DNA from 2 places in the Pontibacillus sp. ABV4_188 genome. Region 2 is predicted to be linked to the other one. Evidence: riboswitches for the same ligand, from Rfam matches in the RefSeq annotation. Region 2 holds a riboswitch; the other holds the start of a gene.
The links. Region 2 has a riboswitch for lysine ahead of lysA (diaminopimelate decarboxylase). Riboswitches for the same ligand answer to the same signal wherever they lie in the genome.
Positions count from the first base shown of each region.

Region 1 (7,998 bases), 1.9 Mb from region 2:
AATCTCGACCGTTCCTCGTTACTTTGAGGTATATGTAACAGACCAGAAAGACATGTATAAAGACTTGGCTTCTTTAAGCAATATGAAGACAAGCGATAAGAACTACCGTAACATGCTTGAATCAACAATTAAAGAAATGCGTAAATCTCCACAAGGAGAAGCTATGTACAATGATGAAACAAAGTCTAAAAGAGACAAACGGGACGTTCAAGATCAAGGGATGAACCAGTAACTTTTTGCTTAATCATCAGTAAAAACAATGGTTAGCCCGTAGAGTTAATCAGTAAAGAAGGGACTGTTTTAAAAGACAGTCCCTTTCTCATGGACTTTTAAGTCATTCACTTATTCTTAACATTTACCACTTATGTTTCACCCAAGGCTTTCGCACACTATTGTTATAATCCATCACTCGGAGGTGAAATGATATGACACGTATAGTAGCATTCATCTTGCTTTTAGCCCTCCTTCCACAACATACATGGGCAGAAGATAATAAAGATGTCACAGCACAACGTATGAACCTTTACAGAACTATGGAATCCCTCACTCAAATTCCGTGGTACTACCTTGCAGCTGTTGATCAATATGAGCGCAATATACAAAAAGAGCCTGCATCTGAAGGAATCATTTCAATTACCATTCCTAAAGAGATGTGGAACGGCGCCACAAATCCAAGTCAAAAAGATGTTCTTCCTGTTTCAGAAATTGCATTCTTTGAAGGAATGGGCCAAGACGGAGATGGAGACAATCTCGCTGATCGCACAAATGATGCCGATATTCTTGTTTCCTTTTCCAAATGGATGAGTGAGTTTGGTACATCTAAACAAGATATTAAAATCGCTCTGTGGAATTATTATGAAAGAGATTTATCCGTTCAAACGATTGTTAATACTGCTGAAGTCTTTAAATCAGAGAAGACAATTGATTTAGATCAACATATATTCCCTGTCCCTCTTCATCATAACTATAGCTACAAAAATACTTGGGGAGATCCTCGAGGGTTTGGTGGAAGACGAATCCATGAAGGAACCGATATCTTTGCTAATTACGGTGTTCCCGTCCGCGCTACATCCTACGGGGTAATTGAGATGAAAGGATGGAACAAGTACGGTGGATGGAGAATTGGTGTAAGAGACATCCATAATATTTACCATTATTTTGCTCATTTAAACGGCTTTGAGAAAAATGTTAATGTAGGACAAGTAGTTAAACCGGGAGATGTTATCGGATATGTTGGTGCCTCTGGTTATGGCCCGCCTGGAACATCAGGAAAATTCCCTCCTCACCTGCATTACGGAATGTATAAAGATAACGGTCACTCAGAGTGGTCCTTTGATCCTTACCCTCATTTAAAACTTTGGGAACGCCAAACACGTCAAATGAAAAAATAAAAAATCCCTCTCACGCTATTGCGTAGAGGGATTTTTGATAAACTTATGATTTAGATGCTTTAACAGCCCGCACAATGCTAGCTATTAAACCACCCCAGATAACAGTAGCTCCGATGACAAACATTACAATCCAACTCATGTTTAGCCAACCTCCTTCTCTTCTGACTCTTTCGGCATTGCCAATTCATTATTTGGCCACTTGCGTACCGTCATTAATGCTCCGACGAACATAGCTCCAATGGCAACAACCCAGCCGAAGTAGAATAAGAATTCAATCGGGTACCCTTCATAGTTCTCCATAAGTTCGACACGTAGGTTTTGTAACAACATATACCCCAGGACAACTGGAGTTATTACACCCAAACTAATCCTCCACCAGGCACCTAACATAATGTCAGATAGACTGTTGGCATGAGCCTGGAGGTTTTTTAGTTCTCTCGCAAACCAAGCAACAGCTACAACCTCAAACAAACCAGCAAGCGCTACTCCATAACTGTTTATAAAGTGGTCAACGGTGTCTAAGAAGAATAAACCTCCATTTGTTGCGTAAAGAAGGGATATAATTGCGGAGAGTCCCCCGCCAATCGCAACCGCGGTTACGCGTGATAGGTTAAACTTCTCTGCAACACCCGCTACATATGTTTCGGTAATAGAGATTAACGAAGACAGACCCGCTAATACAAGCGAAGCAAAGAATAAGAAACCAAAGAACCCAGACAATACAGGCATTTCATTAATAATTTGTGGGAATACAACAAATGCTAAACCAATTCCTCCTGTCACCACTTCCGTGACATCTTGACCTGTTTGCAGTGCCATAAAACCAAGTGCAGCAAAAACACCAATACCAGCTAATAATTCAAATGATGAATTCGCAAAACCTGTGATAAAGGCATTGTTTGTGATATCAGATTTCTTCGGTAAATATGAAGAGTACGTAATCATAATCGCAAAAGCGATGGATAAACTGAAGAAGATCTGACCATAAGCAGCAACCCAAACTCCAGGGTCTCCTATTGCATTCCAATTTGGCTGGAAGAATGCTTGAAGACCATCAACTGCCCCATCAAGCGTCAAAGCACGCACAACTATAATTAAGAATAATACCACAAGCGTTGGGATAAAGATTTTATTCGCTACTTCGATCCCTTTCTTAATACCAATTCCAAGAACTGTTAAGGTAATGATCCAAACAATCGCTAGCGGAATAAGAATCTTCATATTCATTCCACCAACAACTCCAGGTTCTGTGATATTCAGGAAATCTTCCATCAAGAATGTACCTGTATCACTTCCCCAAGCTCCATTTAATGCATAACCTGCGTAAAGAATCGCCCAGGCAATAATAACCGCATAATAAGTAGAAATAATAAATGAGATCGCAACTTGCCACCAGCCAATCCATTCAAAGCCTTTTCGCATTCTCCCAAGTGACTTAGGTGCAGATCCGCGATATTTATGACCGATGGTGTACTCCATAATTAAAAGTGGAATTCCGGCAGTTAGAAGTGCGAATAAATATGGTAAGAAAAAAGCACCTCCGCCGTTTTCGTAAGCCGTCGCCGGGAACCGCCAAATATTCCCTAATCCAATAGCTGAACCCATTGCTGCAAGCAAAAAGCCAACCCGTGTTCCCCATTGAGAACGTTTTTCCATGAATAGCCCTCCCCTTCACCAGTCTTATCCTGCGTTACAAGCATATGCTTAATATCCCAGGAGAATGTGTGGTTCTTTTTCTTTTTCAGACTTTTCTAACTATAAGATGTCTTTATTCTAACCAGTCCAACTCGGCTTGTAAAGTAATATTTAAAATTTTCAGATATTTACAATTAGGTTTTTTATCCTACGCCTATTTTTCTAACCAAACCCGTTCCCCATAGTGGATTTTCCATATGCCCCCCTTATATTGCAGACCCGTAGCTTACATATTTTGGCTGGAAGGGGCCGTTACGTTTGATGAGTGCTTGGTCTTGCTCGGGGACAACTCGCTTTCCTGCTGGGAGCTGGGAAGCCTCCTCATTCGCTTCGCTCTCTGCGGGGTCTTCCCTAGGCTCCTTTCCCCGCGGGAGTCTCGCAGTCCCCGAGCAAGCCCTGGCTTTAAAGATGTGAACGGCCCCGCAGTTATCAGCAGGTGGTCTGGTGTCACCCTAATATGGCATGTTTTCGTTCATCCTTATATGGAAAAGGTGGGCCTGGTAACTGCGAGACTCCCGTGGGCAGAAGAGCCTAGGTGAGACCCCGGAGCCCGGCTTTGCCGGGTGAGGAGGCTCACCAGCTCCCCACAGGAAAGCGAGTGGTTTCCAGGCCCACCTTACACTCAACTATAGCAAACGAAAACATTCTCTAAACTTCGGATCTTCAACATTGCTTCCCTTATATGGATCTAACGCAGGTCTTAGCTCAACAATAAAAAAATCCCGTTATGTACGTTACATAACGGGATTTACACAACTATGCAGTTTTGGATTCGTTTACTTCTGAATCATTGCTTTTTGGATTAATCGCAAACACCACAATTATTACAAGTAAGAGCGTAATAACAAGAGAAAGCAATGCACTAGACGTCATGCCATAAACCACATAACCAACAGAAGTGGCCGCGGCACTAATTAAAGCATAAGGCAATTGCGTCATGACGTGGTCAATGTGATTGGATCCTGCTCCTGTAGAAGATAGAATTGATGTGTCTGAAATCGGAGAACAGTGATCTCCAAACACACTTCCTGCTAATACAGCTGCTAAAGCAGGTAAGAACATGCTTACGTCTGTGTTTGCTGCGATATTCCCTGCAATGGGGAGCATAATTCCAAATGTTCCCCATGACGTTCCTGTGGAGAACGCCATTCCTCCAGATACTAAGAAGACGAGTAATGGTAAATAAGACGGGGCAATGTTCAGAGATTCAAATTGAGCTGCTAAGAATTCACCTGTCTCAAGCTCACCAATAATGGCCCCAATCATCCATGCAAAGACTAAAATATAAATAGCTGGCATCATTGCTTTAGATCCTTCAAGGCTTACTTTGCTAAGAGGTGACTTTTCACCAGGTTGAGTTACATACAGAACAAATCCACTTAGTGCGGCAAATAAGCCACCAGCAAATAATGAGCGATTTACATTTGTATTCTTGAAAATCTCAAGAATAGTTACGTTTCCTTCTGTCCCTTGGATGCCCGTTATTACCATGGCAATGACAGTAGCCGCAATTAATACAACGATAGGAACAATCAAGTGATAGACACGCCCATTGTGGACATCTTTAAATTCATTGTTCAAGTCACCCGGCACGTCTTTCGTCTGGTCAACAAGTTCCCCTTCAACTTCAGCTTTTTGCTCATGCCTCTTCATGGCTCCAATATCGAATTTACGATAAATGGTTAAGAACACAAGGAGTATAGCTGCGAATACATATAAGTTCATTGGAATCATCTTAACAAACGCTTCTAAGCCACTAAACTGAGTTAATTCATTTGTTGCAATAATGGTCCCTATAGTACCAATAATATATGCACCCCAGCTTGATATCGGTGAAATTACCGTAATTGGCGCTGACGTAGAGTCAATAAGATACGCTAACTTTGCTCTAGAGACTTTATAACGATCTGTTAATGGGCGAGCAACCTGCCCTATTGCCAGACTATTAAAGTAATCGTCAATGAAAATAATAATACCTAATACAGCTGGCATAGTTTGAGCACCCTTACGTGTTTTAACACGTTGGATCGCCCACTCTCCAAATGCACGACTTCCACCGGAAGCAGTCATAAAGGCTGTTGTAATCCCTAATAAGATTAAAAAGCTGAGTAAGAATAAATTGCCTAAATTAAGCGCGCCATCTACATAGAAAATCGTATAGAATTGTGTCCATACTTCAGATAATGTCGCAGGTATAGAAAAACCATGGAGCATGAAAGCACCAAGTAAAATTCCTACTCCCAATGAGATAAGCACTCGTCTTGTAACTAAGACTAAGACAAGCATAACAAGTGGTGGAATAAGTGAGTAAATCGTTCCTTCCATCTTTTCGTTCCCTCCATTTTTTGTAATGATCTCCTTCGTGTTTCAGCCTTGATGTTATTGAAGGAAAGGAACGATGGACATGACGATGCAAGTACTGTCGAGCGCAGATTGGTGTGGTAATCTGGCTTTAAAATGCAGAAGAGTAAGAGGAAATAAAAAAACAGCAAATAATGATAGAGAAAATAACCTATCATTACTTGCTGTTTTATCGCAAATAATATTGTTATCCTCCATCTCGATCAGTAGCGCATCATGCAATCCAACGTTCGGTTTGCATGACAGTACATTCTCTATTTGGGAATGCACCAGCGTAAGGAAGGGGACCCTTCGTTACACTTCGGCAAGCAGCCCTTTCTCCAGTTCTCATTGTTGTCATCCTCAAACTGGGTACTAATGCTAAATGCACCTCTACCTCATCGATATGATAAGGGTAGATGAAATTCAATTTTTGTGTAAGACAAATATTATCTTAACAAGTTTTTATGGTCCTGGCAAGGGGTTCGTTGGAACTTCAATAGATGGATTCATTCCACCGCCACCACCATTATAGAAATCAGGTACTTTCCCAATAATGACGTTATGTGCAATAGGAACTTCGGTATTGACTGTGATCAGCTTTGTAGAAAACGGCAGGAGTACTTGTAAATTGACTTCAACTCTTAAATCAATATCAACAACAAGCATATTAATACCATACTCTTTCTCTTCTTTAATAGCATCCGCTTTCACATTTCCAATGTAAGTAAAATGGACAGGAATCTCTGGTCCTAGGTTTGATAATAACGTATTCCCAGTCGCTTGCCCTAAAGGAATTCTAGCAATGGTACGTTTATCTTGTACAATCTCTGTATTCGTCTCCTCAGGTTGGTCAATATCCACATCATAGGATATACCAGGGTCAGGATCTTCACCTTCCCCTAATCTTGTTAAATATTGATTAACGCGAAATAACGTATCCCTCGTTACTTTATTAATCGCCGCTGAGTTGAAGCCAGCGGACACTACATTTCCTTGATCATCATAAGTATACTGGACTAAATCATTCACATTTAAGTCTTCTGCCATTTTCTTACTGACCGTTTCTGCAATAGCTTCTTTTGCAAATTGTTCGGTTCTCGCCTCTGCAATCTCCATAATCTTCGGCTCGATCCCTTTATTTATAATCCATAAGCTTACAAAAGTGCTTATGAGAAAAAACATGAACGTTATAATAAATATCTGTCTGGCTGGAGGTGGTGCCATTGAACCTTTTCTTCTATTTCTCCCCATAATAAAACCCCCTCTCCTCAATCTTATGCAAGGTGAGGACAGGGTTTGACTGTTTTATTACGTTTTTCCAACCAACGTGGTATCGCATTCTGTAATGACAATATTCAAGGCTTTACTTAGATCTAATTCATAATAGGGATATACGGACTGTCCATTTTCTTCTAAAATCCTTACGTGTGGACGGTCACTAATATTAGAATTTTGTCTGGCCACAATACCTTTTCGTCCATCACTTAAACAAACACTCAAGCCATTTGGATACACAGCAACGCTTCTTCTGAAGGCTTGAATCATATGTAAATCAAACTTTGTCCCCGCGCCTGCGTACAGAATCTCAAGACCCTCGTGAGGTAGCATAGCTCTTCTATACACTCGGTTACTTGTCACTGCATCAAACACATCTGCAATTGCTAAAATTTTAGCGTAGTAATGAATATCTTTATCGCAAAGTCCTCTTGGGTAGCCAGAGCCATCTAGCCGCTCATGGTGTTGAAATGCACAATGGGCTACCACCAAAGGCACATTAGGAACAGATCGAAGCATATTGAAACCAGCTTCTGAATGCTCTTTAATAAGCTCAAACTCTTCATCATTTAAAGCACCAGGTTTAAACAGAACTTCCCTTGGGACTCTAACTTTACCAACATCGTGCAGAATGGCTCCAAACCCTAGTTCTTCAAGTTTTCTTGGAGGTAACCCTAGTTCTGTACCCAACGCTAACGTATAGATCGTCACATTTAAAGAATGAGTGAAAATATAATCATCGTATGTAAACACATCTGATAATAAAGATATAGCTCGATCATGCCCCTGTATGTCCGATAATATCTTCCGGACTACTTCTTTCATCTTCTCCCCGGTACGATCGAAAATGAAAGCATCATGTAGAGCAGATGCTGTCTTAACTTTATCGAATGTATGTGTAATATGATTGATCGCTTGGTTCCTTACTTGATCTGTAATCGGAAATTCTGTAACAATATCGTCTGTGACTTCGTCCTCTATGTAAACATATGTAATTCCCATGTCGTTTAATCGTTCGATCATTTTCAGAGTTAACGACACACCTGAATGGATTAAGACCTTCCCCTTTTCGTTATGGATCGGTTTTGCCAACTCATGACCAGGCTCTAAGGAAAACGTTGATAGCAATCGCATAATACCCCAACCTTATACCAAACTTAACTCCCGCATTCTTAATCGCTATGTACACCGAGAGAATTTGCAGTAGAGATACAAACTCCCTCGCACCAATTTAGTTAAGACTCTTCTCTTGTCAATCTTAACATGGCTTCTTTCCCAATCATTCCTTTTTCCC
Region 1 covers NZ_CM149975.1:3,232,717-3,240,714, forward strand. The annotation lists gene ACYX4O_RS16570 (YhcN/YlaJ family sporulation lipoprotein) at 1-232, shown strand, start outside; gene ACYX4O_RS16575 (M23 family metallopeptidase) at 426-1,391, shown strand; gene ACYX4O_RS16580 (MetS family NSS transporter small subunit) at 1,435-1,530, opposite strand; gene ACYX4O_RS16585 (sodium-dependent transporter) at 1,533-3,047, opposite strand; gene ACYX4O_RS16590 (Na+/H+ antiporter NhaC family protein) at 3,843-5,411, opposite strand; lysine riboswitch at 5,647-5,830, opposite strand; gene yunB (sporulation protein YunB) at 5,892-6,680, opposite strand; gene ACYX4O_RS16600 (HD-GYP domain-containing protein) at 6,738-7,838, opposite strand; gene ACYX4O_RS16605 (YunC family protein) at 7,940-7,998, opposite strand, start outside.
Region 1: another riboswitch for lysine. It lies ahead of ACYX4O_RS16590 (Na+/H+ antiporter NhaC family protein); the one in region 2 lies ahead of lysA (diaminopimelate decarboxylase).

Region 2 (7,998 bases):
AAAAATCGTAGAATTTTTGATCCCTAACCATTCAGCACCTCCTGCAAATAACATAGCAGCTGTAATGGCCACTATGGTTGGTGCGCCAAATTTGTAGGCTGTTTTGAAATACATAGAGATAAAGATGAAGTTAAAGATCGCTAGCATGATAAAGCCAAGTCCCCAAAACCCTACAGTCGGCCCAAAGAAGAAGTTTGTGAAATCGGGATATAATTGAGTATTAATGAAGCCAAAAATCACGGCAGTTACAATATGCAACAACTCTAGTATTACAATGACAGCAACTTTCGCTTTTACAATATCCTTTTTAGTGACAGGCATCATCAAAGAGAACTGTAAATCATTCTGAGATTTATAAGCCCCACACATATTCGGTACCGTTATCCAGCAGAAATAGAGGAGTACAATGAAGTATAGCCACCCTGGAATTAACATTAGCGCTCCTGTTAGAAAAGGTAATACATAAAAGAAAGGGCTTACACCTAGCTTTAATTCCTTCAAAAGTAAGTTATACATAAAGACCCTCCCTTTTTGAAAAATAGATCATGATCTCTTCAAGATTTGGGCGCGTTGATTTAATTTCTAATGACGGGTCAAAATCTTCCTCATGGATCAATCCTGTAAAGCCAAATGAATTTTCTTTATAAGAAATTAAATCATCTTTCACCTTTTCAAGTTGACTTTCATCTCCGTTCAACAATCGATATGTGTTAATAAATTCTTCTTTCTCGCCACTATTAATGATTTCTCCGTTATGGATGTAGGTGATATAATCTGCACATTTTTCTAAATCAGAAGTAATGTGAGTTGAGAAAAGAATACTGACTTCACCTTCTTCTACCAACTCTTGAAATAGATCTAACAAATTGTCTCTAGCTACAGGGTCAAGTCCACTGGTTGGTTCATCAAGGATCAGTAGCTTTGAACCATGTGATAAGGCAAGGGCTAAATTATATTTCACTTTCATCCCTTCTGACAATTGAGCGATTTTTTTATTCTCATCTAAATCAAATCTCTTAAGATAATGGTTGTAGGTTTCTTCATCCCAATGCTTATAAAACTTCTTAACCACATTCGTTACGTTTTTGACCTTGCTTCTTGTATAATAATTAACCCCACCGAAAGCATACCCAATCACTTGCTTCATTTCGAGTTCGTGCTCAATGAAATTCTTACCCAACGTACTTATTTCCCCACTATCAAAATGAGTCAGGTTCAAAATTGATTTTATAGTGGTTGTCTTCCCAGCTCCATTCGCGCCGATAAACCCCATAATGTATCCTTTCTTTAGTTGAAAAGAAACATCTTTTAACTGGAATTGCTCATATTTCTTATTCAGATTTTTGACATCCAAAGCCATCATAGGTAAGCTCCTCTCCTAAACCGTGTATATTGTATATACACACTATACCCTCAAAACAAGATGAATGTCAATTAAATTTTGGAAGCACGGGTGGAAGCACGGGGACGGTTCTGGTGCTTCATCAGGTCACTATACGGGTATTTGTATAGTACCTTCCTTTTTCATGTCTTTGGAGGACTATAACTGTGTGGTGATTCTTTGCATGTACTAAGAAAGAGTTTTATATATGAAATTTTTCTAGCAAGTCTTGTCATTATTTCTTTGGTTGCTGAACTTCCAGAGGAGCAAGGATTTGCGCTGGATCTATTCATCTGGATTGTATTTTTACTAGATTACACCGTACGACTCGTGGCTAGTGAGAAGAAATGGGAATTTATAAAAAGGAATCCCCTCGACATTATTGCAATCATTCCATTAGATCAGATCTTTCGAGCCGTTCGCCTGATTAGACTTTTGAAAGTTATCCGCCTCATTTCTTTATTAAAACGAGGGCGTTCTTTCTTGGATATCGTTTTTGAGAAATATAACATCGATAAGGTATTCGTATTTGTCATTGTCTTTTTATTTCTCAGCTCCCTTTCTATGACCTGGATCGAGCCTGAATTTGAATCTTATGGAGATTCTTTATGGTGGGCAGTGGTTACAACTACGACAGTTGGGTATGGAGACATCTATCCTCAGACACCAGCAGGAAAGGTGATCGCAAGTGTTCTAATGTTTATTGGAATAGGAGTTATAGGTGTCGTTACAGGAACAATCGCTTCACTGTTCTCATCGGATCATTCAAAATCAGACGAGCATGAAGAACTACCAAAAGAACTGGAGTTTGTTAGATCTAGACTGAACAAGAACCCTAGTGATGAAAGCCTCAACGAGATGATACAGCAACTCGAACAATACAAGGAGAAGCGCGGGGACGGTTCTGGTGCTTCATGAGGTTGAGGGATCTTTTACCTTTACAATGCTGTTTCACGCAAAAACGTCAGAGATCATGCCATTCTCTGACGTTTTTTTATTAAAAGGGACGAGATGTGTGCGATCTCTTACGTTATACATCTATATACTAATGAAAGTGTCATAGACTGAGCGCCTCTATTCCGTTTTCCTAAAAAGGGAAAGGGAAAAGACAAAGAGGGACAAGGTACCTGTCCCCTTATCCCTTATAACTATCTCATCTAAGCGATCCATGATAAAATTCGTAAGGACATCTTACTCTTTAATTACTATAAAGAAAAAGGAGGGAATCGGTTGAAAACACTCTTCAACAAATACATAGAAACATCTTTCGTACTTAAGATGTTTATCGGATTTCTTGCAGGTACACTGCTCGCCTTAGCCATCGGGGAACAGGCAACGGTTGTTAAGCCCCTGGGAGATCTATTAATCAATCTATTAAAACTCATTGCCATACCGGTCATCTTCTTAACCGTTGTCTTGGCGGTGGATCAGATGAACTTACCTACACTCGGTCGCATGGGTGGGAAACTCATTCTTTACTACATCGCGACAACAGCAGCTGCTGTGTTTATTGGACTTGGGCTTGCTTTCTTGGTCGATCCTGGTAAGAATCTTGAGCTTCCAAACGCAGAGGTTGAGAAACCAGATACGCCTTCATTTGGTGATGTGTTGATGAACATTATTCCTGATAATATCGTCGCACCGTTTGTGAATGGGGATCTCATGTCGATTCTTTTCTTATCTGTCATTATCGGTATCGCGATCTCGACGATGAAATTCTCTAGTGAAGAGAAGATGAAAGGCTACGGTGAGCTGTTAGACCGGTTCTTCCAGGCGCTCAATGAACTGTTCTATAAACTATTAAACGGCGTTCTCTTATACGCTCCAATTGGAATTTTCGGAATTAGTGCTTCTTCGTTTGGTGGCCAAGGTTGGGAAACACTTCAATCCTTACTTAGCTTTACGGCTGTCTTTTATGCGGGAGTTGCTGTTCTTTGGGCGCTTGTTTACACAACATTCCTGAAGCTATCAGGTCATCCGTTAAAGCCGTTCTTCTCAGCTACGAAAGACGCTTATACGACAGCCTTCTTCACTTCAAGCAGTGTCGCTACTTTACCAGTTGCGATTGATACGGCGAAGAAAGCTGGTATATCAGAGCGCGTCGCTCACTTTACACTTCCGCTCGGTGCGGTTTTTAACTCTGATGGTGGCGCTCTGCGCATGGGTGTATCGATCGTGTTCGCAGCGAACATTACAAACTTATCCTTGTCTGTTGGTGACTTCTTTACAATCGTTGTAATCGGTACGCTTCTATCTGTCGGGACAGCTGGTGTTCCAGCAGCCGGACTTGTGACACTCTCTGCTGTCTTAACGATGTTCAACTTACCTCTTGAGATTGTTGCACTGATTGCAGGTGTTGACGTTCTGATTGGTATGGCCGGTACAGCTTCGAACGTATTTGGCGATATCGTTGGAGCTGCGGTTGTGGATAAGTCGGAGGATAAACAAGATCCTACTAAGAAAACAGCTTGATTCTTAAATAAAAAACGGACTCCTTATTACATAGGAAGTCCGTTTTTTTATCGTATTAATCGAAAAGATTAGCAAGCGCTGGGGCGGTTCTGGTGCTTCCCAAGATTGATATGCGGAGGATCTATGACCTTTTCAAATATTATCATGTAAAAACGTCATAGAGGGTGGGACAAGGAACCTGTCCCCTTATCCCACTAATCCGATCATCATCCCCGTAACAAGAACAAAGGAGGTAAATAAATATACACTTCCGCGTAGTTTCTTCTTGTCCTTTACTTCTTCAAGACCAAGAAATAGATTCATCATTGCGATTAAGAAAAACATAATTTCAATCGGCCATTCTACAGAATTAATAAAAAGATCATACAAGCATAGACCAAGCACCAAAGCTGGCAAAACGATATTCACTTTTCGTAACATATGTTGTCCCCCCTACTCTCCTTAGATTCTTCAACAGCCGAATTCTTTAACAATGAAGAAACCTTAAAGGAGCGCTCTTTCGTAAACTGTTATGTATTCTCTGTTTAATTCAATACCCAGCTTGGATCACAAAACATCCAAAAGTTGGTAAACACAGCGTACCATAACGAACTTTACTTGAGAATACATAGGGCCTTACATCTACTGATCCTTCCTCACCAAATCCTCATACGTCTCTCGTTCAATCACAACACGCGATTCCCCGTCTTGCGCAAACACGACAGCCGGACGTGGAATGCGGTTATAGTTACTTGCCATCGAATACCCATAAGCACCTGTACTAAAGACAGCCAAGATATCTCCGTAATTCGTAGGGGGTAACATCAGATCCCAGATCAGCATATCACCTGATTCACAGCACTTCCCGGCTACACTCACAAGTTCCGTTGCGTCTTCATCCGGACGGTTGGCTAGCATCGCCTGGTACCTCGCCTGATAAAGGGCCGGACGGATATTGTCCGTCATTCCTCCATCGACCGTGATATACGTACGGAGATCTGGAATGATCTTTTTAGAGCCGACTTTATATAAGGTCGTTCCCGCTTCTGCTACCATGCTTCTACCTGGTTCGATCCACACTTCCGGGAAGGGCAGCTCATGATCGGTATAGTGCTTCTTTACACTTTCTGAAATGGCTTGAACGTATTCAGAGATAGCCAGTGGCTGATCGTCTTCTGTGTATCGAACGCCAAATCCACCACCGACGTTCAGAACCGGTAACTCAAGACTGTATTTCTTATTCATCTGATACACAAATCCAGTTAAGATCTGAATAGCCTGGTCAAATCCATCTGTTTCAAACATTTGCGAACCGATATGAGAATGGATGCCTAACAGTTTATATTGTGGTTTACGAGTCGCAATTTGGACCGCTGTTTCCGCTTGCCCGTTTGATAATCCAAATCCAAACTTTGAATCTTCCTGGCCGGTCATAATGTATTCATGTGTATGAGCTTCCACCCCTGGTGTCACTCGTAGCAAAATGTTCACTTCTTGATTACGCTGATTGGCTAAGTCATGTAGCATTTCAATCTCAAGGAAATTATCAACGACAAAACAGCCAATCTGTGCATCAAGGGCCATCGCTAATTCCTCTTCTGATTTATTATTGCCATGGAAATGAATACGATCTGCCGGGAATCCTGCTTGGAGTGCTGTGTATAATTCTCCACCTGAGACGACATCAAGGGATAACTTCTCCTGTTTAGCCAAGCGCGCCATCTCTTTACACAAGAATGCTTTACTCGCATAAGCGACTTGGAAATCAAGACCACTCGACTTGAACGCGCCGCGAAATGCGCGGGCATGCCGACGGATCATCCCTTCGTCATACACCATAAGCGGCGTTCCATATTCTTCAACAAGCTTCTCCGTACTTACCCCGCCGATTTCCAAATCTGTTTGTACGTTTGCTTCTACTGTTTGCATCTATAAATCTCCTTTTGTCTCCTCTGCAACACAAAAAACCGTATGAAGCGATGTTCATACGGTTCTTCTAGAAATAGACCTTGAAGATATGTACAACATCTCTTCAATAGTGCTCCACAATCTTAGCATTGCGACAGTCTGGCATTTATTCAATACCAACCCAACAAAGAATAGAATGGCTACTCTTTATCTCGGCGATCTGCCTTTCCCTCCCCTTCTCTGGACCCATTGTCCTCCGGAAAGCTACTCATCATACTCGCGCCTCTATTGTCAGAGAGAGTTATTATTATATTATGGTTAGAAACTATACCATTATGTTTTAACAAATGTCAATAACGCGCCACTTAAAAAAGATCCCCTACCTTAAGAAATACTCGGTCGCAGCTATAAACAAAATAACCACAACCGCCGTCATCCACACATACCAGTCCGGAACGTATACCCATTCAAACATCATTCCCACGCCCTTCCCGAATTTCAATCTACTTCCATCATACAGAAAAAGACTTTCCTAAGTAACCGTACTCAGAAAAGTCTTGTTGATTACCCTTCAGCCGTGCGGTCTGAATCCTTAGGATCCTCGAGCTCATCCACATCAATCGAATCCCCGAACAACTTCTTCACGCGCTCCTTTGCCTGACTTCGCACGTCGTCATTGATATGAGACAACACCTGGTAGACGGCGTAAATAATCACGGCACTGTCATCAGCAAACCCAACGGCCGGGATCATATCGGGGATGGCATCTACTGGCAGGATTAGGTATCCAAGCGCACCGGCAATCGTTAGCTTTGCTTTCTTTGGTGTATCAGGATTTTTGAATGCGTAGAAAAGGAGCAAGCTATAGTATACGCCTTTCTTTCCTAGACGGCCGCTATAGGCGCGTACTTTTTCACCGAATTCTTTTTCAGAGAAATAATCTCGTCCTCGTTCTATGGCACGGGCTGGATTTAAGTTTTTTAAGCGTTGTTGATAGGTCTTCTTTTCCTCCATGGTCCCTCTCCTTTAATCGAATGATCTTGGTTTCTGTTTTCCCTGAATAGGGTGGATTTATTCCTGATCAATCAGTAAGATGAGGCAAAAACGGTAATATGCTTCCGTTAGCTTAGAATGAGAGGAAGGTGGTTGGGGAAATCACTCGCTTTCCGCGACCCCACACGACGTGGGGTCGTTCGACGTTGTCACACGATGTGACGATCTTAGTCGAACTTCCGCTTTCTATTACAAGTCTCCTCCTGCCGCAGGAGTATCGCAATTTCCCGAACCACCTTTGCCATATGTAGAGGGAACGGAAGCATGCCATATTAAAAAGCGTATCCACTATCTAAGTGAATACGCTATGGTAGAGTCCACAGATATTATATGTATTTTCGATCTTCACATGACTTTCTGTCGATAATAGATTCGATCCAATAAATAGCAACAAATCGCGCCAATCACTATGGGCAGAATGGAGCCACCTGCTGTCAAACTTGCTGATGTTTCTTCATAGTAGTAAAGCATGAGGGGCTTGATTTTTAACACATAACCCATTAATAATAAGAGACTACTAACGCCAACCATAACCGCTTCTCTCTAATATTTCATCAGGTGCCATTTTGGTCCATTCTTCAACAGAAACGACAGGATGTTTTTGTATGAATTCCTGCATAATTACGAAGCCAATTTTGTAATCAGACCACCTCGGAATAACATCGTTACCGCTGGAAAATTGTAATACATCCTCTCTTTCATAGGTGTATCGTTTCTCATTTATCCACTTCATTATGTTCTTCTCTTCATTCTCCGATATCTCTCCAGTCCATGGATTTTCATAATCAGGATAGATCATGCTCGCAAAGGAATCTGCTTTACCCTCAATCAGCGCTTCATTAATCAAATCCTTTTGTTCATCTTTATTCAAATGAAAATAGCCAACATGATGATATTCATGAGCCATGGTGTATGTAAGTGCCTCATGGGTGTATTGTTCAGGAGCTATTTCAAGGACGATTAACTCCTTAATCGCACTCCCTGTTACCCCGTTCACATCTTTGATTAAACTAAGTTGATCTGGATTGAATGGAAACAAATAGACCTTCGTAGAGCTGTCCACCTCGAGGAGGTCAACAGACTTCTCTAATGATTCTTCAATTAAACCTACTAGATCTTCATATTTAGAATCTAACATTTGAACAGATTCCTTAAGTTTATCTATATTCTTGGGCGGTTTCATAACATCTCCGCCACTTTCACCG
Region 2 covers NZ_CM149975.1:1,052,739-1,060,736, reverse strand. The annotation lists gene ACYX4O_RS05350 (ABC-2 transporter permease) at 1-516, opposite strand, end outside; gene ACYX4O_RS05345 (ABC transporter ATP-binding protein) at 509-1,363, opposite strand; gene ACYX4O_RS05340 (potassium channel family protein) at 1,562-2,299, shown strand; gene ACYX4O_RS05335 (dicarboxylate/amino acid:cation symporter) at 2,612-3,853, shown strand; gene ACYX4O_RS05330 (hypothetical protein) at 4,040-4,273, opposite strand; gene lysA (diaminopimelate decarboxylase) at 4,475-5,761, opposite strand; lysine riboswitch at 5,861-6,036, opposite strand; gene ACYX4O_RS05320 (YkvA family protein) at 6,305-6,754, opposite strand; gene ACYX4O_RS05315 (hypothetical protein) at 7,139-7,294, opposite strand; gene ACYX4O_RS05310 (DUF2268 domain-containing putative Zn-dependent protease) at 7,311-7,998, opposite strand, start outside.